3 regions of the Novosphingobium sp. BL-S-32 genome follow, and region 1 is predicted to be linked to each of the others. Evidence: riboswitches for the same ligand, from Rfam matches in the RefSeq annotation. Region 1 holds a riboswitch; each other region holds the start of a gene.
What was found. Region 1 has a riboswitch for cobalamin ahead of AC1VVK_RS23775 (cobalamin biosynthesis protein CobG). Riboswitches for the same ligand answer to the same signal wherever they lie in the genome.
Positions count from the first base shown of each region.

Region 2: linked by a shared signal. The riboswitch ahead of AC1VVK_RS12535 (hypothetical protein) and the one ahead of AC1VVK_RS23775 (cobalamin biosynthesis protein CobG) in region 1 are both predicted to bind cobalamin.
Region 3: linked by a shared signal. The riboswitch ahead of AC1VVK_RS01675 (HoxN/HupN/NixA family nickel/cobalt transporter) and the one ahead of AC1VVK_RS23775 (cobalamin biosynthesis protein CobG) in region 1 are both predicted to bind cobalamin.

Region 1 is NZ_CM166477.1:1,672,846-1,676,112, reverse strand. Features, by position in the region: gene cobI (precorrin-2 C(20)-methyltransferase) at 1-138, opposite strand, end outside; gene AC1VVK_RS23780 (precorrin-8X methylmutase) at 135-764, opposite strand; gene AC1VVK_RS23775 (cobalamin biosynthesis protein CobG) at 764-1,915, opposite strand; cobalamin riboswitch at 2,094-2,315, opposite strand; gene AC1VVK_RS23770 (efflux transporter outer membrane subunit) at 2,408-3,267, opposite strand, start outside.
Region 2 is NZ_CM166476.1:2,649,957-2,653,223, forward strand. Features, by position in the region: gene AC1VVK_RS12530 (cobyrinic acid a,c-diamide synthase CobB) at 1-1,166, opposite strand, end outside; gene AC1VVK_RS12535 (hypothetical protein) at 1,163-1,750, opposite strand; cobalamin riboswitch at 1,947-2,155, opposite strand; cobalamin riboswitch at 2,215-2,421, shown strand; gene AC1VVK_RS12540 (TonB-dependent receptor plug domain-containing protein) at 2,540-3,267, shown strand, end outside.
Region 3 is NZ_CM166476.1:339,002-342,268, reverse strand. Features, by position in the region: gene AC1VVK_RS01685 (nuclear transport factor 2 family protein) at 1-113, opposite strand, end outside; gene AC1VVK_RS01680 (class I SAM-dependent methyltransferase) at 234-1,115, opposite strand; cobalamin riboswitch at 1,437-1,678, shown strand; gene AC1VVK_RS01675 (HoxN/HupN/NixA family nickel/cobalt transporter) at 1,853-2,932, shown strand; gene acs (acetate--CoA ligase) at 2,982-3,267, opposite strand, start outside.

The DNA.
Region 1 (3,267 bases):
CGCCCGACCCGCGCGTCCCTTTTTGCGGAAATAGGCGATTTGCCGCGTGCCGCGCACGAGCCGGTCGGCGCGCACGCTCAGCAGGTCCGCCGCACCGGGGCCGAGGCCGACGCCGTGGATGGTTCCTGACGCGCTCATTCCGCGCGGCTCGCCAGTGCGTTGACGGCCGCCACGGTAATGGCGCTCCCACCAAGCCGTCCCTCGACGATGCAGCAGGGAACCGGTGCGGTCAGCCACAAGGCATGCTTGGACTCGGCCGCGCCGACGAAGCCCACCGGGCAACCGATGATGGCCGCCGGGCGGGGGCAGTCGGGGTCCTCAAGCATGTTGAGCAAGTGAAACAGCGCGGTCGGCGCGTTGCCGATGGCGACGATCGCGCCGCCGAGATGTGGCCGCCACAGTTCCAGCGCCGCCGCCGAGCGGGTGTTGCCGATCCGGTGCGCAAGGTCCGGCACTTCGGCATCGCCGAGGGTGCAGATGACCCCGTTGTAAGCTGGCAGGCGGGCGCGGGTAATGCCTTCGGACACCATCCGTGCATCGCAGAGCACGGGCGCTCCCGCAGCCAGCGCGGCGCGCGCGGCGACTGCAAAGCCGGCGGAAAAGCGGATGTGCGCGGCCAGTTCGACCATGCCTGCCGCGTGTATCATGCGGACGGCAACGGGCTCCTCCTCGGCGGAGAAGCGGGCAAGGTCGGCTTCCGCGCGTATGGTGGCAAAGGACTGGCGGTAGATCGCCGCGCCGTCCTTTTCATAATCGTAAGGCATCAAGCGACTCCAAAATGGGCGAGGAGGTCTGCGGCATTCAGACCCGAGCGAAGGGGCGGAGAACCGGCGCACGCGCTGAAGGAAAGGTCGTAGGCACCCTCGCGCCCGGTCACGACCACATCGGCGGCACCGGGATGGGCGCAGCCCTTGGCACAACCCGAAACGTGCAGGTGCCCGGCGACATGCGGCGCAAGGCGGGCGGCGAGCGTCCGGGTCTCGACACTGGCTTGCGGGCAGTCGGGCGCGCCGGGGCAGGCATCGGCGCGCAGCAGCGAATGGTGGGGATCGATCGACAGGCCTTCGTGCTCGATCGGCCCGCCCCCCTCAGTCAGAAGGATGCGCCAGGGCGACGTACGAATGCCCGCCACGCCGGAGTCTTGCGCCAATCGCAGGAAGGCTTGCGCGCTCACGCGCCCGAACGGCAGGCCATAGGCGGTGCCCATCGCGTGACGGCCGGGGACGGGCAGGGGCGCGGCGAGCCCGGGGGCGGCGGTTCCTGTCGCCCAGTCCGGCAAGGGCGCGGAATGGCGTGCCATGCGGCCCGCACTTGCTCCGCCGCTTGCCATGAACCAGCGCGTCAGATCGATCAGCGCGGTGACTTCCCGGCCCGGCGCCAGTCCTATGCCGGTAGAGCGTCCATCGGCGCGCAGCAGGAGCATGCCGTCGCGCCCGCGCTCGATCCGGAAATCGCCGGGTTCGGCGGACAGCATCGGCACAGGTCCGGCGTCGATGACGAAACCGGCCTTGCCCGGTAGTACGGGCAATTCGTCGAGGCGCTCGTCCAGTTCGCGAGCGATGCGATGGGTATCCTCGCCGGGGCGCCCTGCGGGCGAGACGAGGATATTGCGCCGGGCTTCGCGTGTTGCGTCCGCATCCACGAGGCCGGTCTCCAGCAACCGGTCGAGCAGGCGCGGCCATTCGGCCTCGCTCACACCGCGAATTTGCAGGTTCGCGCGGCGTGTAAGGTCAAGCGCACCCGACCCATGCGCGAGCGCCGCTTCGCCCAGAGCCACGGCCTGAGCGGGCATCAGGCGGCCGAGACGCGGCTTTACGCGGACCAGCAGCCCGTCTCCCGCCATCATCGGGCGCCAGGCATCGGGGCACCATCCCCTTACCGTGCCGCCGCTTCGATCCCCTTCCAGCGGACCCAAAATCGCTCTCCGCGCGCCGGGCGAACGAAGGCGGGGCATACCGACATGGCCGGCCGACGCGCGGCGATGGGCAGGCGCGAACTACGCCCACCACCACGCGACCGTGCAGCCCCAGCCACACAGCTTCGTCGCCCAGACGGAGAAGAACCGTGCCATGACCATCCCCTGGGTCAGGGCAAGAGCGACCAGTGCGCCGGCAGGTCTCCTGGCTCGCGGGTCACAGCTTGATACACGCCTTCCCAGACCGGCAACGCGCCGGTCCAGTGGCTGCCCTTAAAAGGGCGTGTGCATCGCGCTATCCGCTTACAGTTGCAGGGACAGCCGCGGATTTGGGGGCTACACCCCCGCACCGCATTCCCGATTAAGCCCCTTCGGGGGCACCGGCACGATCATGTCCGGCAACAGGCACGCCTGTCACCTTGCCGCCGCTCTATCGAATTGGCTCTGCCAAGCCAATAGCCGATCCATAGTCGTCGCGAGCGCGATCACGCGCTACGGCGAGGCTTCCAGCCCTGCGACCGCATCGCGGCTCCAGCCGCCGCCCATCGCCAGATAGAGCGATACCCGTGCCTGCAACGCCGCCGTCCGCGCCTGCACGAGGTTGAGTTCCACGTTGAGCAGGCCGCGCTGGGCAACCAGCTGTTCAAGATAGGGCGAATAGCCCTCGCGGCGGCGGTTGGTGGCAAGGCGCAGGCCTTCGGCGTCTGCCGTGCGCTGGGCGGCCAGGATGGTCATGAGTTCGTCCGCTTCCCGGGCCGAGCCAAGCGCGTCCTCCACCTCGCGAAAGGCGGTGAGCGCGGCCTTGCGGTAGGCCAGCGCGGCATTGTCCCGCTGGGCGGCGGCGCTTTCGGCCCCGGCGCGCAGCCGTCCGCCTTCGAAGATCGGCGCAAGGATGCTGCCACCCAGAGACCACACTCCGATCGGATCACCCACCAGCAGCGAGGACCATACCAAGGCGCCGGAGCCGGTGAGTTGAAGCTGCGGCAGGAAACGCTTGCGGGCAGCGGCGAGCGACTTGTCGGCGGCAGCCAGTTGCAGCTCGGCCTGCGCCACGTCCGGTCGGCGCGCCAAGAGCTGGGACGGCAGGCCTTCCGGGATCACCGGCTCTGTCAGCAGGGCGAGCGAAGTGGCGCGCGCGACGCCGCCGGGCACGTTCCCTGCGAGCAGGCGCAAGGCATTTTCCTGCCGCGCCGTGGCTTCGCGCAAGGAGGGGATCAGTTGGGCGGTGGCCTGATACTCGGCCTGTGCCTGCGCAAGGTCCAGACGCGGCGAATAGCCCGCGCCGACCCGGCGCTCTGCCAGTTGCAGTTCCCGGCGCCGCGCGTCCAGCGTCTGTTGGGCAATGGCAAGCT
Region 2 (3,267 bases), on a different replicon from region 1:
GTGTCGGCATGGGCTATGGGGGAAAGCGCGGTTTCCAGCGTCGAATAGTGGAACGTATGGCCGCGCACAGGATGGCCGTCGATCTTGGCCTCCTGCATTCCCAGAGCAGCCAGTCGAGGCTGCATTGTCGCTTGGGCCGCTAGCAGGCCGAGCAGGGCGGTGCGGGTGCCCTTGCCGTCATCCAGCGTCTCGCACGTGTAGAGCATGCCGCCACACTCCGCGAGGATCGGGCGACCGGCGGCGTGATGCGCGCGGATCGAGGCCAGCATCGGCGCATTGGCGGCAAGGCGATCCAGATGCAGTTCGGGATAGCCGCCCGGCAGCCAGAGCGCATCGCATGCGGGCAGGGCCGCGTCGGTCAGCGGCGAGAAGAACACGGCCTGCGCGCCTGCCTCTTCGAGGAAGGCGACGTTGGCCGGGTAGATGAAGGCGAAAGCCTCGTCGCGGGCAATGGCGATGCGCTTGCCGGCGAGCGATGGCGGCGGGGTCATGCCCTCCGGCGCGGCGAAGGTCACGGGCTCCGGAAGCCAGAGCGCGCTGTCCGGCAGCAGATCCGCCGCCCGGTCCAACCGGGCGGAAAGGTCGGCTACTTCGCCCGCCTGCACCAGCCCTAGGTGCCGTTCGGGCAGGCCGATTGCGGCGTCTCGGCCCAGTGCGCCCAGCCAGCGGATGTCACTGGGTACGCTTTGCTCCAACAGGTCCGAATGCCTGGCGCTACCCACACGGTTAGCGAGCACGGCGGCGAGGTTCACGCCCGCGCGATAGGTCGCCAGGCCATGAACGAGCGCGCCGAAAGTCTGCGCCATGGACGATCCGTCTACCACCGCGAGCACCGGCAGGCCGAAGCGCCGCGCGAGGTCGGCGGCGGAGGGATCGCCGTCGTGCAGGCCCATCACCCCTTCGACGAGGATCAGGTCCGCCTCGCACGCCGCTTCGTAGAGCAGCGCGCGGCATTCGGCCTCGCCGACCATGCAGAGGTCAAGCTGGTGCACCGGGGCGCCGCTCGCCGCTTCGAGGATCATGGGATCGAGGAAGTCGGGCCCGCACTTGAACACGCGCACGCGCCGTCCTTCGCGGGCATGGCGGCGGGCGAGCGCGGCGGTGACGAGCGTCTTGCCCTGCCCCGAGGCGGGCGCGGCGACCAGCAGGGCAGGGCAGGCGGTCACTTGCGGCGTTCCGCGTGCAGCGCCGGGCGCAGGGTCACGGTCAGCGCCCAGAGCGTGGCGGCAATGCCGGACCACAGCACCGTGGAGAGCAGGGTGGTCGGGAAATAGCGCCCGATGCGCGGCAGGAATCCGGCAAGCGTCGGATCGGGGAAGCGGCCGCCAAGGAAGTAGAACCCGCCGCTCGACAGCAAGTGCGAGACGAAAGTGGCGGCGATCAGCAGCACGGCCATGGCAGGCAGGGCGGCAAGGCGGTCACCGAGCTTCGCCGCCGCCACGCGCCCGGCAAGCCACATCACGCCATAGGCCGGGACCAGCATCGCGTAGGCCGGGGTAAAGCAGAATCCGGAACCGCCCAGCACCGAGATCACCACGACATCGATCGCATAGCCGAGCGCGAACAGCGCGGCGAAACCGATGACACGGCGGACGAAGAAGCCGAGCACGAAGAAGCTCGCAAGGTCGGTGTCTGGCAAGTGGACGACCTGACTCAGCGAATGGGTGCGCGTCACCAGCATGACGGCGGCGAGCGCGGCAAACACGAAGAGGCTGACGCGGGCGGATGGCGGATTGGCGGAACGGTTCATGTTCTGGGATCTCCCAAGGCGGTTGGGGAAAGGCGTGCAGGAAAGGCCCCGGGCGATATCGCCCCGGCGAGAGGATCAGCGGATCGGTGTCACTCTGGCAGGCTCCTTTCGACACGACTTCGACTGTCGTCTCGCCAGGGCTGCTTCCCGCTACGGGAACCATGCCCTCGTCCGCCCGGTGCATCCCGCCCGCGCAGAGGAACGACGGCAAGGGGCCGGTTTCCTGACTTCCCGGATCGTCGCGCCTTCCGCCGCCTTCTCGGAACCGTCCGGTCCCAATGGCGCATGGCGGGGCGCATCCCCGGTTACAGTTGCGGGAGCAGTGCCGGCATGTCCCGCGAGTTTCCCCGCAGGTCCGGACTTCCCGATTAAGCCCTCTCGGGCACCCTTTGCAGGGGCGGACCTATGGCACTTCGCGGGCGCGCGCAAGCTTCGGGCACTTGCCAGCGGGGCGCCCGCACGATAGTTGCCGCGCCGCGACAGGTTCCTCGTAAGAGGATCAAAAGGGAACACGGGTTCAAGACCCGGGCTGCCCCTGCAACTGTGAGCGGCGAGCCGTGCGGCCATTTCGCCATTGGAGCCGAAGCCATTGACTTGGCAGGATTCTGAGAAGGCGGCCGAGACGGCATTGACCCGCAAGCCAGGAGACCTGCCTGACGCAGTCGTTCTTCGTCCGGACAGGGTGTGCCGGGTGAACGAGGGGGCTTTTTCCTCGCGCAACGACAGCCATTGCCTTGCCGGTGCTCGCGCTTCGGCGGGGGTCTTCGATGCTTGTTTGAAGGAAAACCCATGACGTTCCGGATTTTCGCCACCACGGTTTCGCTCGCGGCCCTCGCGGCGGCCTGCCCGACGATGGCTTTCGCCGACGAAGCAGATAGTGGCGACAGCATCGTCGTTACCGCGCTGCGCACCCCGCTGGCGGCCGATCGCGTCGCCCAGACGGTGACCGTCCTCGACGACGCGCACATCGTTTCCGCGCAGCCGATCGCCCTCACCGACATGCTGCTGCGCACGCCGGGCATCAGCCTTTCGCGCAACGGCGGCTACGGCACGACCACCAGCCTACGCATTCGCGGCGCCGATGCCGGTCAGAGCGTGATGGTGATCGACGGCATGCGCCTCGCCGATCCGTCTTCGACGGCGGGCGGCTATGCCTTCTCCAACCTCTTCACCGACGATATCGATCACATCGAGATCCTGCGCGGTCCGCAGTCGATCCTCTGGGGTAGCGATGCCATCGGCGGCGTCATCAATGTCACCACCCGTGCCCCGACCAAGCCGCTGGAAGGCAGCTTCGCGGTGGAAGCGGGCACGCACGATACCGTCTCGGCGCGTGCCGGCGTGGGCGGCACGTCGGATTCGATCGATTGGCGCGTCTCCGCCTCGCGCTTCACCACCGACGGCATCTCGGCCAGCGATCAGGGCACCGAGCCCGATGGCTATCGCCGGTCTGCGGCCAACGGGTCGTTCACATATCGCGTCGCGCCGGGCGTTTCGATCGATCTCAAGGGCTATTG
Region 3 (3,267 bases), on a different replicon from region 1:
GTGCCGCTATCCACCAAAGGACCGTAAGTGTTCAGCAGATTGAGGATCTCCAGATGATCCTCCGCCTTGCGGCAGCGCTCTTCCAGCGCCGCCAAGCGCGCTTCGACATCCATCCCTGACAGTCCTTATGGTTTGCGTCCGGTCTTTTGGTGCCCGGTTCGATGACAGCTTACGCAACAGGATGGATCTGAAAAGCCTTTACGCGCGATCGCCCATGGCCGGGTGTGGGAGGGTCACGCGGCCACCTGCTCTCCGCCGGAACCGCCCCGCGAAGATTCTTCGGCGGCATTCATTTCGGACGAGGCGGCGAGCCGGCGGTATTTGATGCGCCGGTAAAACCTTCGGCATTTCGCCACGAAATCGGGTGCGACCTCCTGCCCCTGCTCCAGGAGATAAGAACGAAGCCGTTGCAGGCGATTGGTCGAGGCGGTCTGAAAAACGAGCTGTCGATAGGCCTCAAGCGTATCGTCGCGGTCGATGATACTGTTCGCGTCGGCGATGACTTCACCGAAGTAGGTGTCCACCAGCTGTTGCCCGGCGCTGAGCTTTCCCGACTCGGTGAGCTTGTTGATCAGCAACCATGACAGACGCATCTTGCTGTCTATGCGGTAAGTCGCGCCCTGACGCTTCACCCGCACCTGATCGGCGATATCGTCGATTATCATGGAGCAACCGGGCGCAAGCCGCTGCTCAAGCGTTTCCAGATCGCGATCGATCCGCCCATCGGCGTCGAGCATCAGGACGGAAACGGTCTGGTCGTCCGGGAGAACCGAAAGCCCGCTTCGCAGATCGGATGGCGTAACCGTGACCAGATCCTGGACACCGTAGCGCGCCAGATTGGCCTCTATTCGCGCGATGCGTTTCCCTGGCGAGTTCAACGATCGCCTCGGGCCGCCTGTCATCGGATCGAACGTGAACACATGGCCAGATTTGCCCGAATTTCGCAAACCCAGCGCGAGTGCGACCGTGGCCGCCCCCATGGCCGTGCCGACTTCGACGATCTGACCGCCGCGTTGGGCGGTTTCGTAGATGCGCGCATAGACGGCCGGCGCCAGCATCCCGTCACAAGTTGCGATAAGTTCAGAAAAAAGCTCGTTTCTTGCACCCTCGAGCATCGGAAGCCTCCCGAAATGCCTCTCCTATTCAAGTGTCGCTACTGTGAGTCAGAAATATATGATCCACCATCTCGAGGAGAATATTATTTCACATGAAATTCAGCCGGATTCACCATCGACTCTTAATGATTTCACTCGCAGTAATTGCCTATTGTAGAGTGCGGATCATTTTTACGCTCATAAAATCACCTTCCGATCGGGAAAAATCGCGACCCATTTGGTCCGGGCGCCGAAATGCGAAGGCGGTTCCGGCTCGTGAAGCGCTCTTGCCCTGATGCACCGCCGAGACTACCAATGCGGCCGTCGAGACGCTTTCAGGGTCTCGGCACTGATCGCGCCGGTGTCCCGAAAGGGGCTTAAAAGGGAACGCGGTGAGGACCTTGCGTCTGAAACCGAGGCTGTCCCTGCAACTGTAAGCGGCGAGCGCGATGCACATCGCGGCAGGGCAAGGCGCCCTTGCCGCAGCCACTGGGCCGGACGCTAAGTCATGCGGGGCCTGGGAAGGCCGTGCATCGAGGCCTTGACCCGCAAGCCAGGAGACCTGCCGGCGTCTGGTCGCTCTTGCCCTGGCCCAGGGGATGGCCGTGGCACGGTAACTCCGTCTGAGCGACGCACGTGCGGCGAGGGCCGCACCGGCATGCGTGCCGGGCGCTGGACGGCGTCCGTCCGGCGCACAGGCCGGCCGTTCGCGCGGAGGCCCTCCCCGAAAGTCGCTGACGCCGACGGGGTATTCACGAATGCAAGTCAGTTCTGTTTCGCATCGAACAACGGCGGCCGAGGGGCCTTCCGGCAAACCGCGCCTGCGCCGTCGGGTCGCGGTGCTTTTTGCCGCGCTCGTGGGCGCGAACGTCGCCACCTGGCTCTGGGCGTTCGGCGCGTTCCACGGCAATCCCGTGATGCTCGGCACCGCCGTGCTCGCCTGGAGCCTTGGCATGCGCCACGCCGTGGACGCCGACCACATCGCCGCGATCGATAATGTTACCCGCAAGCTGATGCAGGACGGGCAGCGCCCGCTCACGGTCGGGCTGTGGTTCGCGATCGGGCACTCGGCCATCGTGCTGATCGCGGCGACCACGATCGCGGCGGCGGCCAGCACGCTGGACGATTTCGAGGCATTCGGTCAGTCCGGCGGGGTTATCGCCACGGTCGTTTCGGCCAGCTTCCTTTTCGCCATCGCCATCATGAATCTCGCGATCCTACGCGGCGTGTGGTCTCGCTTCCAGCAGGTTCGTGGCGGCGGCACTTATGCGGAGGAGGATCTGGACATCCTGCTCGCCGGGCGCGGCCTGATGGCGCGCATCCTGCGCCCGCTGTTCCGTCTGGTACGCAAGAGCTGGCACATGGCCCCGCTCGGCTTCCTGTTCGGCCTGGGCTTCGATACCGCGACCGAAGTGGCGATCCTCGGCCTTTCGGGCGCTCACGCGGCGGACGGCATTTCGCTCGGAACGGTGCTGGTGTTCCCGGTGCTCTTCGCCGTGGGCATGGCGCTGATCGACACTGCCGACGGGGTCATCATGCTCGGCGCCTACGAATGGGCTTTCGTGAAGCCGATCCGCAAGCTCTACTACAACATCACGATCACCTCGATCTCAGCCCTTGTGGCGCTGGTGATCGGGTCGATCCAGACGGCGGCGCTGCTGGTCGACAAGTTCGGGCTGAAAGGCGGCTTCTGGTCCGGCGTCAGCGCACTGTCCGAGCATTTCAACACGCTCGGCTTCCTTATTATCGGCCTGTTCGTGCTGTGCTGGGTGCTGAGCTACGCCGTTTACCGCTGGCGTGACTTCGACGCCATCGAGGTGGCCACCGACGCAGGCTGAACCCACGCGGAGGATGCACCGGGCTTTCCCGGGCATCCTCCGCGTCCGGTCATGCAGTTGCCGGCTGCGGCCGGTTGGCGATCAGGTTCTCGACCACCGAGGGATCGGCAAGCGTCGAGATATCGCCGAGGTTCGAGAAGTCGTTCTCGCCGATCTTGCGCAGGATGCGGCGCATGATCTTGCCCGAGCGGGTCTTGGGCAGGCCCGGCGCGAACTGGATGACGTCCGGCGTAGCGATCGGGCCGATCTCATGGCGAACCCACTTGATCAGTTCCTTGCGCAGCGCCTCGTCCGGCTCGACTTCGGCATTGCAGGTGACGAAGGCATAGATGCCC